DNA from 4 places in the Pseudomonas sp. Irchel s3b5 genome. Region 4 is predicted to be linked to each of the others. Evidence: predicted binding sites of a transcription regulator. Region 4 holds the regulator's gene; each other region holds the start of a gene.

Region 1 (3,711 bases), on a different contig from region 4:
ACCGGCCAGTGTGGACATCAAAGGCAAGGTCGATCGCTATGCGCCGGTGACCATCAAGGGCGCGGTCAACCCGTTCGACCCGATGGCCAGCCTCGACATCGCGACCAGTTTCAAACGCGTGGAATTGACCACGCTGACGCCTTACTCGGGCAAGTTCGCCGGTTACCGTATCCGCAAGGGTCGACTCAATCTTGACCTGCATTACCTGATCACCAACGGCCAGCTCAAGGCTGAGAACAAAGTGGTGGTCGAGCAACTGCAACTGGGTGAAAAAGTCGACAGCCCGGATGCCGTCAGCCTGCCATTGAAGTTGGCCATCGCCTTGCTCAAGGACGTCGACGGCAAGATTTCCATCGAGTTGCCCGTCACCGGCGACCTGAACAATCCACAGTTCAGCGTTATGCCGATTGTCTGGCAAACCCTGCGCAACCTGATCGTCAAAGCAGCGGCAGCGCCCTTCAAAATGATCGGCGGATTGGTCAATGGTGGTGGTTCAGAGGATCTGGGTACTGTCTCGTTCGCACCGGGCACAAGCGACCTGAGCAAGGATGCTGAAGGCGCCCTGGACAAGCTGGCCAGCGCGCTCAAAGAGCGTCCGGCCCTGCGCCTGGAAATCGAGGGCACTGCGGCCAAGAGCAGCGATGGCCCATTGATCGCCGAGCAACGTCTGGAACGGGAATACCAGTACAACTACTACAAAATGCTCCAGCGCCGTGGCGACAAGGTTCCCGCGCAGGCGTCATTGCTGAAAGTACCGGACAGTGAAAAAGGCCCGCTTCTGGAAGGCATCTTCCGCACCCGCCTGAAGATCCAGCCGTTGCCGGAGTGGAAGGATCTGGGCAAGGAAGAACGCACAGCAAAAATGCGAGCCGAAGTGATCAAGTTCTGGAGTTCGAGCGATGTGCTGTTGCGTCAACTGGGCCAGGAACGTGCCAGCAGCATCAAGGATTATCTGGTCGACAAGGGCAAACTGGAAGATGACCGGGTGTACTTCATCGATGCCAATCTGGGCGAGGCCGAAAGTGACGGCCGGGTGATTACACCGATGCATCTCGACGCGGAGTGAGACCCCCAACATAAATGTGGGAGCGAGCTTGTTCGCGATGGCTGACTGACATTCAACACATACGTTGAATGAAAGACCGCTTTCGCGAGCAAGCCCGCTCCCACAGGGTTGTATGTTGAGTCTTCCAGACTTGCCTTACTGGGCTTTCAGGCCGTCAGCAGAAACCGCTTGGACGCCTTTGATTTTCTTGGTGATCGCCACGGCGGTGGATTTTTGCGCATCAGTGACCGCAACGGTGGACGACAGGGACACCACGCCTTTGTTGGTTTCAACTTTGATGTCGCTGCCTGGAATGCCTTTTTCGGTCATCAGGTCGGCTTTAACTTTGGTGGTGATCCAGGTATCGGAAGTGTCTTCCTTGATTTCGGTCACTTCACCGGCAGCCAGCACCATTGGCGACTGGGTAGCCTGGGTGGTTTGAGCAAAGGCAGTGTTGGCCAGGGTCAGGGTCAGCGCGGTAGCAGCAGCGGCAGTGATAGCGAACTTCTTCATACGAGTAACTCCTGTTTTTCGGAAAAGTCTGCCGGGTGTCATGTCAGCAGGGTTACCGGAGATATTGCGAACGGTGTGCCAACTTTCCACATCGATAAAAAATCATAAAAATCAAATACTTAACAAAACAGGCTTTTTTCAAAATCATGCAAAATGCATGACTCGCTCAAACACTGCATGCAAGTTGCGGCTTTGTGGAAAGTTCCTAAGCTCATGAATTTTTTGAGCTTTTCTTAATAAATGAGATGAGTTCTCGGCAGACAACATAACCTGCGATCACTCGCATTCCTGCAGGCGCGAGCTCGCTCGCGATGGACTCAAGATCGCCGCGTTTAACCCGTTCACGCGTTATCGTTAACGACCACCACAAGCAAGCTCACGCCCACAAAGGAAGTGCATCAGGTCGCAGAACCGATGCAACCCTTAGGCACATAATCCTGCGCAACCGTGCTCGCGCATGACCAACCGGTGGTGCCGTCCCGGGTCAGGGTAATGGTTTTGCCCTGAACCTGGCCGGGTGCGTTCTGCAGCGTGCAAACAATCGAACCGGCACCCGACGCGGCAACACCTGTCACCGTCAGCGCGCAGTTGCTGGTCGAGGTCCCGCCACCCGGCACCACATTAGCCGTCGCCGGCGTACCGCCCTGATTGATCACATCCTCGAACGGAACCTTCATCGCGGAAATTTCGGCCAGCCCGGCCGTGACTTTGGCCCGCGCCTGATACTTGGAATACATCGGCAAAGCAAAGGTCGCCAGGATCCCGATGATCGCCACGACGATCAGCAGCTCGATCAAGGTAAAACCTCTTTGGTCGTTCATAGAAAGCTCCGTGCATGAGTCGAAATCTCATGATCTGACGTAACGGAGCACAGGTTGTGCCAAGCCGCCGGTCCCGTGTTGGCGAGGAATGCGGCCCGCACAACGCTCTTTCCTACCCCCAGGATCCGCACTATCTGACGCTTTTTGTCACCTGACCGACGTGGGTTGGGCTTCATCGTTTGACTAGGCTATAAGTCTCGCGGGGCAGTGTTAAATCAACCGGGTCACCAAGGGCGGAACATGGCGGTCAAGGCAGCAAAAATCAGTGTGTACGCCTGGGAAGGTACGGACCGCAAAGGCACGAAAGTCACCGGCGAGCTCAACGGGCAGGCCCCCGCGCTGATCAAGGCGCAATTGCGCAAGCAAGGCATCACCCCGGGCAAGGTGCGCAAGAAAACGCCGTCGCTTTTCAGCATGGGCAAGCGCATCAACGCCCGGGACATTGCGCTGTTCACCCGGCAAATGGCGACGATGATGAAGGCCGGCGTGCCGTTGCTGCAGTCGTTCGACATCATCGCTGAAGGCTTCGATAACCCGGCCATGCGCAGCCTCGTGGACGATTTGAAACAAGACGTCGCGGCCGGAAATAGCTTCGCCGCTGCCCTGCGCAAGAAACCTCAATATTTCGATGATCTGTACTGCAACCTGGTGGACGCCGGTGAGCAGGCCGGCGCCCTGGACACCCTGCTGGAGCGCGTTGCGACCTACAAGGAAAAAAGCGAGAGCCTCAAGGCCAAGATCAAGAAAGCCATGACCTACCCGCAGGTGGTGGTGTTAGTTGCGGCCATTGTCACCGGGATTCTCCTGGTCAACGTGGTGCCGCAGTTCGAATCCGTATTCAAGGGCTTTGGCGCTGAACTGCCGGCGTTCACGGTGATGGTCATCGGCCTGTCGCAATTCATGCAGGCCTGGTGGTGGGCGGTGCTTGGCGGCTTGCTCAGTGCGGTCTTCGGTGTGCGCCACGCGGTCAAGACGTCCCGGGGCTTTCGCGAGCGAATGGACGCCTGGCAGCTGAAGCTGCCGCTGGTGGGCACCTTGATGTACAAGTCCGCCGTGGCCCGATTTGCCCGCACGTTGTCGACCACCTTCGCCGCTGGCGTGCCGTTGGTGGAGGCCTTGGGGTCCGTGGCCGGCGCGACCGGCAACATCGTGTTCAAGCGTGCCGTGCTGCGCATCAAACAAGACATTTCGACCGGCATGCAATTGAATTTCGCCATGCGCACAAGCGGTGTGTTTCCGAGCATGGCGATTCAAATGACCGCCATCGGTGAAGAGTCCGGCGCGCTGGACGCTATGCTCGACAAGGTCGCCGGGTTCTACGAGGACGAGGTC
Region 2 (3,711 bases), on a different contig from region 4:
TCACGCCGGCAACGAGCCCCAACGGCAGAGTTTTTCTGCCTGACCTCGATAGAGGTCGACGCGATACATACAGTCAACAAGTGAGGGCAACACCCTATGAGAAGACTTAAGCGTGATCCGTTGGAAAGAGCATTTTTGCGCGGATATCAATATGGCGTTGGTGGCAAATCCCGTGAGCTTTGCCCATTTACTCTACCGTCGGTACGTCAAGCCTGGATTAACGGCTGGCGAGAAGGACGCGGCGACAACTGGGACGGTATGACCGGCACTGCGGGAATCCACAGACTCAACGAACTTCACGCCGTCGGCTAATTACAGGGCACAACACTCCGACACGACAATCTGATTTGTACTGAATTAACCACGCACGTCCCATCCGGACGGCGGGCTCCGGCCCAGGGGCTCCTTTAAAGGAGCCCTTTTTTATGCCTGCCAGAAACCCAATTCTGCCGAAGGCTGCGCCTACCAGGGATCAACGGAGTGCCGCGATGGCGTCGACAGACTCGCGAATCAGCGCCGGGCCTTTGTAGATGAAGCCTGAGTAGATCTGCACCAGGCTCGCACCCGCAGTAATTTTCTCTGCCGCATGTTTGCCTTCGGTAATCCCGCCCGCCGCAATAATCGGCAGGCGACCACCCAGTTCCGATGCCAGCACGCTCACCGTGTGGGTGCTCTTGTCGCGAACCGGTGCGCCGGACAGACCGCCCGCCTCGTCACCGTGCTCCATGCCTTCGACGCCCACGCGGCTCAGGGTGGTGTTGGTGGCAATGACCGCGTCCATACCGGTTTCGATCAGCGCTTGTGCAACCTGCGCGGTTTCTTCGTCGGTCATGTCCGGTGCGATCTTGATCGCCAGCGGCACATGCTTGCCATGACGCAGCGCCAGTTCCGCCCGGCGCTCGGCCAGATCGGCCAGCAACTGCTTGAGCGAATCGCCGAACTGCAGGCTGCGCAGGCCCGGGGTATTCGGCGAACTGACGTTGACCGTCACATAGCTGGCATGCGCGTAAACCTTGTCCAGGCAAATCAGGTAGTCATCGACCGCACGCTCGACCGGTGTATCGAAGTTCTTGCCGATGTTGATGCCCAGCACGCCCTTGTACTTGGCCGCAGCCACGCGAGCCAGCAGGTGATCGACGCCGAGGTTGTTGAACCCCATGCGATTGATGATCGCCTCGGCTTCCGGCAGACGGAACAGGCGTGGTTTCGGGTTGCCCGGCTGCGGACGCGGGGTGATGGTACCGATTTCGACAAAGCCGAAACCCAGTTGAGCAAAACCGTCGATGGCCGCGCCGTTCTTGTCCAGACCGGCGGCCAGACCCACCGGGTTCGGGAAGTCCAGGCCCATGACATTCACCGGCACCTTCGCCGGCGCCTTGCACAGCAAGCCGTTGAGCCCCAGACGCCCGCCTGCGCCGATCAAGTCCAGGGACAGATCGTGGGAGGTTTCCGGGGAAAGTTTGAACAACAGCTGACGGGCCAGGGTGTACATGGGCGGGTTGACTCGATTGGCGGCGAAATGAGGAGGCGATTATAGCCGGGCATGTGGGTCGCAAGCGAGGCGCGCAGTGAAATCAGACGGGGATGGCATATGCCTTGCACCGGTTCAGCCATCAGCACGCATGCCGACGGCGGAATGCGTGCAAGGACAATGGCGTCGTCACCCGGCCTTATCAGTAGAGGCTGGGGACGACGCTTTTTTTGAAGGTGCGAAATCGATGAACGAACCATCAGCCGACCCTCTGGCCTGGGTCAATGGCAGCGACGCCCCGGAAAAGACTGAAATCAATCTCGGCTTCATGGCCCTCAGCGATTGCGCCTCGGTCGTGGTCGCCGCCACTCAGGGCTTTGCTCAACCCTACGGCCTGACCCTGAACCTCAAACGCCAGTCGTCGTGGGCCAATCTGCGGGACAAGCTGGTCAGCGGCGAACTGGATGCCGCCCACAGCCTGTACGGTTTGATCTACGCCGTGCACCTGGGCATCGGCGGTATCGCAGCGACCGACATGGCAGTGCTGATGGGCCTGAACCAGAACGGTCAGAGCATCAACCTTTCCCATGGCTTGCAGGCGCTGGGCGTGACCGGTCCTGAGGCACTGGAACGGCATGTGCACCAAACTCGCCCAAAACTGACCTTCGCGCAGACCTTTCCCACCGGCACCCATGCCATGTGGTTGTATTACTGGCTCGCCAGTCAGGGAATTCATCCGTTACAGGACGTCGACAGCGTCGTGGTGCCACCGCCGCAAATGGTCGCGCACCTGCAGGCCGGGCGCATCGATGGCTTTTGCGTCGGCGAACCTTGGTCCGCCGCTGCCGTTCAACAGGGGCTGGGCTTTACCCTGGCGACGACGCAGACCCTCTGGCCCGATCATCCGGAAAAAGTCCTCGGCTGCACCCGCGCGTTTGTCGAGCAATACCCCAACACCGCCCGGGCATTGGTGATGGCGATTTTGCAAGCCAGCCGCTTTATCGAAGACAGCACCGAGAACCGCCGCAGTACCGCGCAGTTGTTGAGCGCGCCGCAGTATCTCGACACGCCGGTGGACTTCATCGAACCGCGATTGCTCGGCGACTACACCGACGGACAGGGTAATCAGTGGCAAGACCCGCACGCGCTGCGTTTCCATGGCAAGGGGCTGGTCAATGTGCCGTACCTGTCCGATGGCATGTGGTTCATGACCCAGTTCCGTCGCTGGGGTTTGTTGCGCGACGACCCGGACTACCTGGCAGTCGCCCGTCAGGTCCAGCAACTGGATTTGTACCGGGACGCTGCCACCGCGGTCGATGTCGCGTACCCGGACAAGGAAATGCGCAGCAGCCAGTTGATCGACGGCAAGGTCTGGGACGGTTCAGACCCGGCCGGCTATGCCCGTAGCTTCAAGCTGCACGCCATGAGCGATCACTCGCCCCTTCTCGCCAGCCGCTGACAGGAGACTGCGAACATGTTGCGAATCCTGCTGATCAACGACACCGCGAAGAAAGTTGGACGCCTGAAAGCGGCCCTCACCGAAGCCGGGTTTGAGGTCATCGATGAATCGGGCCTGACCATCGACCTGCCCGAGCGCGTCGAAACGGTGCGCCCGGACGTGATTTTGATCGATACCGAGTCACCGAGCCGCGATGTCATGGAACAAGTGGTGCTGGTCAGCCGCGACCAGCCACGACCGATCGTGATGTTTACCGACGAACACGACCCGGTCGTGATGCGCCAGGCGATCAAGTCCGGGGTCAGTGCCTACATCGTCGAAGGCATTCACGCACAACGCCTGCAGCCGATTCTCGACGTCGCCATGGCGCGCTTTGAAAGCGATCAGGCCCTGCGTGCGCAATTGAATGCCCGCGACCAGCAACTGGCCGAACGCAAGCGCATTGAGCTGGCCAAGGGGCTGCTGATGAAGCTGAAAGACTGCAACGAGGAAGAGGCCTACACCCTGATGCGCCGCCAGGCCATGAGCCGTCAGCAGAAGCTGATCCAGGTGGCGGAGCAGATTATTGCCATGAGCGAGTTGCTGGGTTGACCCAAAAAGATCGCAGCCTTCGGCAGCTCCTACCGTTGGCATGTGTACACCCTGTAGGAGCTGCCGAAGGCTGCGATCTTTTCCCCAGCGCCACAAAAATCCGCATGTGGCACAAATCTGGCTAAGTAATCACCACAGGTAACCAACGGCGGTTGCCCAATCTACGACAAAGACGTCGCTCACCTCGTTT
Region 3 (3,711 bases), on a different contig from region 4:
ATTCCGATCCTTGATCTGGCGATGGCCACGGGCTCCGGTGCTTTGAAGGACAAGAACAACCCCTTCGTGATCATCACGGAGTACAACACCAAGACCCAGGGTTTCCTGGTGCGCTCGGTGGAACGCATCGTCAACATGAACTGGGAAGAGATCCATCCGCCACCCAAGGGCACCGGTCGCGATCACTACCTGACGGCGGTGACGCGGGTCGATAATCAGCTGGTCGAAATCATCGACGTGGAGAAGGTGCTGGCGGAAGTGGCGCCGACGCCGGAAGCGATTTCCGCCGGTGTGGTGGATGTCGAAACCCAGCACAAGGCGCTGTCGTTGCGCGTGCTGACCGTCGATGACTCGTCGGTGGCGCGCAAGCAGGTCACGCGTTGCCTGCAAACGGTCGGTGTCGAGGTGGTGGCGCTGAACGACGGCAAACAAGCGCTGGATTACCTGCGCAAACTGGCCGATGAGGGCAGGAAACCGGAAGAAGAGTTCCTGATGATGATCTCCGACATCGAGATGCCGGAGATGGACGGGTACACCCTGACGGCGGAAATCCGCAACGACCCGCGCATGCAAAAGCTTCATATCATCCTGCATACTTCCTTGTCCGGGGTATTCAATCAGGCGATGGTCAAGAAAGTCGGTGCCGATGACTTCCTGGCCAAATTTCGTCCTGATGACCTGGCGTCCCGTGTAGTCGATCGGATCAAGGCAGCAGATATCAGCTAGGGGCCTGCGCCCCCGGTAATCAATACGATTTAAGAGGCGGCATCATTGTCTACGGGTAATTTGGATTTCGAACAGTTCCGGGTGTTCCTGGAAAAAGCCTGTGGCATTTTGCTGGGTGAAAACAAGCAATACCTGGTCTCCAGCCGTCTCAACAAACTGATGGAACAGCAAGGCATCAAGAGCCTGGGTGAACTGGTCCAGCGCATGCAGACCCAGCCGCGCAGTGGTTTGCGCGAGCAGGTGGTGGATGCCATGACGACCAACGAAACCCTGTGGTTTCGTGACACCTATCCGTTTGAGGTTCTGAAGAACAAGGCACTGCCCGAGGCGATCAAGGCCAGTCCCGGCCAGCGTCTGCGCATCTGGTCGGCGGCGTGTTCGTCGGGTCAGGAACCGTACTCGCTGTCGATGTCCATCGACGAGTTCGAGCGGGTCAACATGGGCCAGTTGCGGATGGGCGTGCAGATTGTTGCCACCGACCTGTCCAGCACCATGCTGAACAACTGCAAGACCGGCGAGTACGACAGCCTGGCCATCGGCCGCGGCCTGTCGCCCGAGCGCTTGCAACGTTACTTCGATCCGAAAGGGCCGGGGCGCTGGGCGATCAAGGCGCCGATCAAGAGTCGCGTGGAGTTTCGCTCGTTCAACCTGCTGGACAGCTACGCGAGCCTCGGCAAGTTCGACATCGTGTTCTGCCGCAACGTGTTGATCTACTTCTCCGCCGAGGTGAAGAAGGACATCCTGCTGCGCATCCACAGCACGTTGAAGCCGGGCGGCTACCTGTTCCTCGGTGCTTCCGAAGCGCTGAACGGTTTGCCGGATCACTACCAGATGGTCCAGTGCAGTCCGGGGATCATTTACCAGGCGAAGTGATTGCGTTGGGGTTGTCAGAAAACGGGAGTCCTTTGGGGCTCCCGTTTTTTTATGCCTGCTGATTTCTCACAGCTATCTCAATCCCTGTAGGAGCTGGCTTGCCAGCGATAGCGGTGTGTCCGCAATTTAAAAGTCGGCTGACTCGACGCCATCGCTGGCAAGCCAGCTCCTACAGGGGGAGGTGGTGTTCTCAAGTGCGGTGCCAAGCGGCAGAAAAGCGGCATCCGGCGGAAAACCGTTGCCGCTTTTCTGTCGTTGCCGCATTGCCATGGCCGGCAAAGCCCCCGGTTTACGGGCTTTTTTGAATTGGCATGACGCTTGCTATGTCCATCGTACGAAAAATCAGGTCACCCAAAGGTTTCCCGACATGAGCATCAGCTTCGATAAAGCGCTCGGCATCCACGAAAAAGCCCTGGGCTTCCGCGCCCAGCGTGCCGAAGTCCTGGCCAACAACATCACCAACGCCGATACCCCGAACTACAAGGCTCGGGATCTGGATTTCTCCAAAGTGCTCGCCGAGCAGAACGAGAAAACCAAAAGCGGCGGCTTCGCCTTGAACATGACCAACAGTCGTCATATCGAAGCGCAGGGCCTGGGCAATGGCGACGAGTCGCTGATGTATCGCACGCCGATGCAACCGTCGATTGACCAGAACACCGTGGACGCCCAACTGGAGCAGTCGAACTACGCGGAAAACGCGGTCGGCTTCCAGGCCAGCTTCACCCTGCTCAACAGCAAATTCAAAGGGCTGGTGTCAGCCCTGCGCGGAGAGTAAGCCATGTCTCTATCCAGTGTTTTCAACATTGCCGGTAGCGGCATGAGTGCGCAGACCACTCGTTTGAACACCGTTGCTTCGAACATCGCCAACGCCGAGACGGTCTCGTCGAGCATCGACCAGACCTACCGCGCGCGCCACCCGGTGTTCGCCACCATGTTCCAGGGAGGCCAGAGCGGCGGCAGCGACTCGCTGTTCCAGAACCAGGACGCGGCCGGTCAGGGCGTGCAAGTGCTGGGCGTGGTCGAGGACCAGAGCAATCTTGAGGCGCGCTACGAGCCGAACCATCCGGCCGCCGATGCCAAGGGTTACGTCTACTACCCGAACGTCAACGTGGTGGAAGAAATGGCCGACATGATTTCCGCGAGCCGTTCGTTCCAGACCAACGCCGAAATGATGAACACCGCCAAAACCATGATGCAGAAAGTCCTGACCCTTGGTCAGTGATAAGGGGCGACTCAGATGAGTGTTACCGATTCCACTGGCGGTTTGAGCCTCAACGACATCCTGGCGAACTCCTCGGTCAAGACCAACAAAACAAGTGACGGCCTTGCGTCGGCAGCCAGCAGTGCCTCGGGCAACAAGGCCCTGGGCAAGGATGCGTTCCTGCAATTGCTGGTCACGCAACTGAAAAACCAGAACCCGCTGGAGCCTCAGGACAACGGCGAGTTCGTCGCCCAGTTGGCCCAGTTCAGCAGTCTGGAAGGCATCACCACGCTCAACGACACCGTTACCGGCCTGGCCAGCAACTACAACTCGTCCCAGGCCTTGCAGGCTTCATCGCTGGTGGGGCGTTCGGTCATCGCACCGGGCGACAAGGCGGTGGTCGACACCACCAAGAGCCTCAGCGGCACGGTGGTCATACCGACTTCGGTGGCTTCCGCCAGCCTGAAGATCACCGATGCAGACGGCAAGACTGTGCGCACCATCGACCTGGGTTCACAGAAAGCCGGCAACGCCAGTTTCATCTGGGATGGCAAGAACGATGCGGGCGTGACAGTGCCTGCCGGCACTTACACCTTCGGCGCTTCGACCTCCATCGATGGCCAGTCCGTCGCACTGATCACCAACCTGCCGGCGACGGTCAACAGCGTGACCATCAGCCAGACTGGCGGTGAGCTGATGCTCAATCTGGCCGGGCTGGGCAGTATTGCCCTGTCCAAAGTTCAAACCATTGGTATGTAAAGCCGACTAACCCGGCATAAAGGAGTGGATGATGTCTTTCAATATCGGCCTTAGCGGTCTCTTTGCAGCCAACAAACAACTGGACGTGACCGGCAACAACATCGCCAACGTTGCCACCACCGGTTTCAAATCGTCCCGTGCAGAGTTCGAAG
Region 4 (3,711 bases):
AGTACCACGCCTCGCAAGACCGCGTCGTGCTGATCGACCGCGCCAAAGTCATCGACAAGGATGGCAACATCACCCAAGGCGAAAAAATCGTCTACGACACAAACAAGAAGCTGGCCAGCGCCGGTCGCGCCACCGGCAGCAAAGTCACCGAGTCGCGCCCACGCATCGACATGGTGATTCAGCCGAAAAAGAAAACTGACGAGCAGAAGGCCCAGTAATGGCAACTCTGAAAGCTCAGCACCTGGCCAAGGCCTACAAGAGTCGCCAGGTCGTGCGTGACGTCAGCCTGTCCATCGACAGCGGCCAGATCGTCGGCCTGCTCGGCCCGAACGGCGCCGGCAAGACCACCTGCTTCTACATGATCGTCGGCCTGGTGCAGGCCGACCAGGGTCGCGTTCTGATCGACGACCTGGACGTCAGCCACCAGCCGATGCACGGTCGTGCGAAGGCCGGCATCGGTTATCTGCCGCAAGAAGCGTCGATTTTCCGCAAGCTCTCGGTGGCCGACAACATCATGGCGATCCTCGAGACCCGCAAGGAACTCGACAAGGCAGGTCGTCGCAAGGAACTGGAAAGCCTGCTTCAGGAATTCCACATCAGCCACATTCGCGACAACCTGGGCATGAGCCTGTCCGGCGGTGAACGTCGCCGCGTGGAAATCGCCCGCGCACTGGCCACCAATCCGAAATTCATTCTCCTCGATGAACCCTTCGCCGGCGTGGACCCGATCTCGGTGGGCGATATCAAACAGATCATCTATCACCTCAAGGCCAAAGGCATTGGCGTACTGATCACCGACCACAACGTCCGTGAAACCCTGGACATCTGCGAAACGGCCTATATCGTCAATGATGGCCAGCTGATTGCCGAAGGTGACGCAGAAACGATCCTGGCCAACGATCTGGTCAAGGAAGTTTACCTGGGGCACGAATTCCGCCTGTAATGACTGCGCTCGCTGGTTTGCGCACGGGCGCCGACCGACATATCGACAAAGGTTTTCGTTTTTATTGTTACAGCGGTCTAGGCAAAGGCCTCTGATTCAGGCATATAACTTGCTTAAGTTTGGCGCCTCGGCGCCCTGTAGTGGATGGCGCATGTGCGCCGGCGAATAAGGTGTTAAGCCCCTGCCATGAAACCATCGCTAGTCTTGAGAATGGGCCAGCAGCTGACGATGACACCTCAGCTGCAACAGGCCATCCGCCTGCTCCAATTGTCGACCCTGGACCTGCAACAGGAAATCCAGGAGGCCCTGGAGTCCAATCCGATGCTCGAACGCCAGGAAGAAGGCGACGACTTCGACAACGCCGACCCCTTGGCCGACAACACCGAACAAAAGCCCAACACCGATATCCAGGAACCCTCCTACCAGGAGAGCGCACCGACCGTCGATAACCTCGAGGAAGGTGACTGGAACGAACGCATCCCCAACGAACTCCCTGTCGATACCGCCTGGGAAGACGTTTACCAGACCAGCGCCAGCAGCCTGCCCAGCAACGATGATGATGAGTGGGATTTCACTACCCGCACATCGGCCGGCGAAAGCCTGCAAAGCCATTTGCTGTGGCAATTGAACCTGGCGCCGATGTCTGACACCGATCGCCTGATCGCCGTCACCCTGATCGATTGCATCAATAATCAGGGCTATCTGGACGAAACCCTTGAGGAAATCCTCGAAGCGTTCGATCCGGAACTGGACATTGAGCTGGACGAAATCGAAGCGGTCCTGCACCGCATCCAGCAATTCGAACCGGCCGGCATCGGCGCCCGCAACCTGGGCGAATGCCTGCTGCTGCAATTGCGTCAGCTGCCTGCCAAAACACCTTGGCTGGCCGAAGCCAAACGGCTGGTCACCGACTACATCGATTTGCTTGGCGGCCGAGATTACAGCCAGCTCATGCGTCGCATGAAGCTCAAGGAAGACGAACTGCGCCAGGTGATCGAACTGGTCCAGAGCCTTAATCCGCGCCCCGGTTCACAAATCGAGTCCACCGAAGCCGAGTACGTCGTGCCTGACGTCATCGTACGCAAGGACAACGAGCGCTGGCTGGTCGAACTCAATCAGGAGTCGGTACCTCGGCTTCGGGTCAATGCCCAGTACGCAGGCTTCGTACGCCGCGCCGACACCAGCGCCGACAACACCTTCATGCGCAATCAGTTGCAGGAGGCCCGCTGGTTCATCAAGAGCCTGCAGAGCCGCAACGAAACCCTGATGAAAGTCGCTACCCAGATCGTCGAACACCAGCGCGGCTTTCTGGAGTACGGCGACGAAGCCATGAAGCCATTGGTCCTGCATGACATTGCCGAAGCGGTGGGCATGCACGAGTCGACGATTTCACGGGTAACCACCCAGAAATTCATGCATACCCCACGGGGTATCTATGAGCTGAAATACTTTTTCTCCAGCCACGTCAGTACCTCCGAAGGCGGCGAATGCTCGTCTACGGCGATCCGCGCGATCATCAAAAAACTGGTTGCCGCGGAAAATCAGAAAAAGCCGTTGAGTGACAGCAAGATCGCTGGTTTACTGGAGGCACAAGGCATTCAGGTGGCTCGCCGCACCGTCGCCAAGTACCGCGAATCCCTCGGGATCGCGCCTTCGAGCGAACGTAAGCGGTTGATGTAGAGCCACGCCACAGCGTTCCAGTGGTAGATCATCTGATCTACCGCTTTATGCACTGGCAACGAAGGAGAAGCTGTATGCAAGTCAACATCAGTGGACACCAACTGGAAGTGACCGAACCTCTTCGCACCTACATCGGCGAAAAACTCGAACGATTGGAGCGACATTTCGACAAGATCACCAACGTGCAAGTCACGATGACGGTCGAGAAGCTGAAGCAGAAAATCGAAGCCACCCTGCATATTCCCGGCAGTGAAGTGGTCGCAAACGCTGAGCATGACGACATGTATGCGGCGATCGACTCACTCACCGACAAGCTGGATCGCCAACTCAAAAAGCATAAGGAAAAGACCCAGAGCCTCCTTCAGGGCGCAACCGGTCGTTAACACTCCCAACCCATGATCCGACTTGAAAACATCCTGACCCCCGGCCGTTCTTTGGTGAACGTGCCGGGCGGCAGTAAAAAGAAAGCCCTCGAACAAATTGCCAACCTCATCCATCGCGAAGTGCCGGATCTGGAGATGCAAGATGTCTTCGAGGCATTGATTGCCCGTGAAAAACTCGGTTCTACCGGTTTTGGCAACGGCATCGCCATTCCTCACTGCCGCCTCAAAGGTTGCGTGTCGCCCATCAGTGCCTTGATGCACCTGGACGCACCTATTGATTTCGACGCTATTGATGGCGCCCCGGTTGACCTGCTCTTCGTGCTGTTGGTCCCGGAAGCCGCCACCGATGCTCACCTGGAACTGTTACGACAGATCGCCAGCATGCTCGACCGCAAGGAAGTGCGCGAAAAACTGCGCAGCGCCCCGAGTAATGAAGCCTTGTACCAGGTCGTCCTGGACGAGCAAAACGGTCATTAATCATGCGTTTGATCATCGTCAGCGGTCGCTCCGGCTCAGGTAAAAGTACCGCCCTCGCCGTTCTCGAGGACAACGGATACTATTGCATCGACAACCTCCCTGCCGGGTTGTTGCCGGAGCTTGCCGAGCGCGCACTTGTTCATACTGAGCTGTCTCAACCGCTGGTTGCCGTGTCCATTGACGCACGCAACCTGCCCAGTCATCTCTCACGTTTTCCCGATCTCCTCG

What was found. Region 4 encodes sigma-54, which starts transcription at its own class of promoters, with help from an activator protein. Its sites were predicted from a motif close to ANTGGCATNNANNTTGCTNT; they were not measured.
Region 1: CKW15_RS20660 (pilin) is a predicted target of sigma-54. The motif match lies at 2,424-2,443, and genes of this name have one in related genera.
Region 2: CKW15_RS21940 (CmpA/NrtA family ABC transporter substrate-binding protein) is a predicted target of sigma-54. The motif match lies at 1,584-1,603, and genes of this name have one in related genera.
Region 3: flgB (flagellar basal body rod protein FlgB) is a predicted target of sigma-54. The motif match lies at 1,905-1,924, and genes of this name have one in related genera.

What each region holds. Positions count from the first base shown of each region.
Region 1 covers NZ_FYDY01000022.1:61,031-64,741, reverse strand. The annotation lists gene CKW15_RS20670 (DUF748 domain-containing protein) at 1-1,066, shown strand, start outside; gene CKW15_RS20665 (BON domain-containing protein) at 1,202-1,558, opposite strand; gene CKW15_RS20660 (pilin) at 1,957-2,379, opposite strand; gene CKW15_RS20655 (type II secretion system F family protein) at 2,620-3,711, shown strand, end outside.
Region 2 covers NZ_FYDY01000025.1:53,009-56,719, forward strand. The annotation lists gene rmf (ribosome modulation factor) at 97-312, shown strand; gene CKW15_RS21935 (quinone-dependent dihydroorotate dehydrogenase) at 473-1,492, opposite strand; gene CKW15_RS21940 (CmpA/NrtA family ABC transporter substrate-binding protein) at 1,719-2,930, shown strand; gene CKW15_RS21945 (ANTAR domain-containing response regulator) at 2,946-3,521, shown strand.
Region 3 covers NZ_FYDY01000045.1:15,596-19,306, reverse strand. The annotation lists gene CKW15_RS26690 (chemotaxis protein CheV) at 1-726, shown strand, start outside; gene cheR (protein-glutamate O-methyltransferase CheR) at 772-1,599, shown strand; gene flgB (flagellar basal body rod protein FlgB) at 1,967-2,374, shown strand; gene flgC (flagellar basal body rod protein FlgC) at 2,378-2,821, shown strand; gene flgD (flagellar hook assembly protein FlgD) at 2,837-3,559, shown strand; gene flgE (flagellar hook protein FlgE) at 3,591-3,711, shown strand, end outside.
Region 4 covers NZ_FYDY01000007.1:126,795-130,505, reverse strand. The annotation lists gene lptA (lipopolysaccharide transport periplasmic protein LptA) at 1-218, shown strand, start outside; gene lptB (LPS export ABC transporter ATP-binding protein) at 218-943, shown strand; gene CKW15_RS10490 (RNA polymerase factor sigma-54) at 1,130-2,623, shown strand; gene hpf (ribosome hibernation-promoting factor, HPF/YfiA family) at 2,698-3,006, shown strand; gene ptsN (PTS IIA-like nitrogen regulatory protein PtsN) at 3,019-3,483, shown strand; gene rapZ (RNase adapter RapZ) at 3,486-3,711, shown strand, end outside.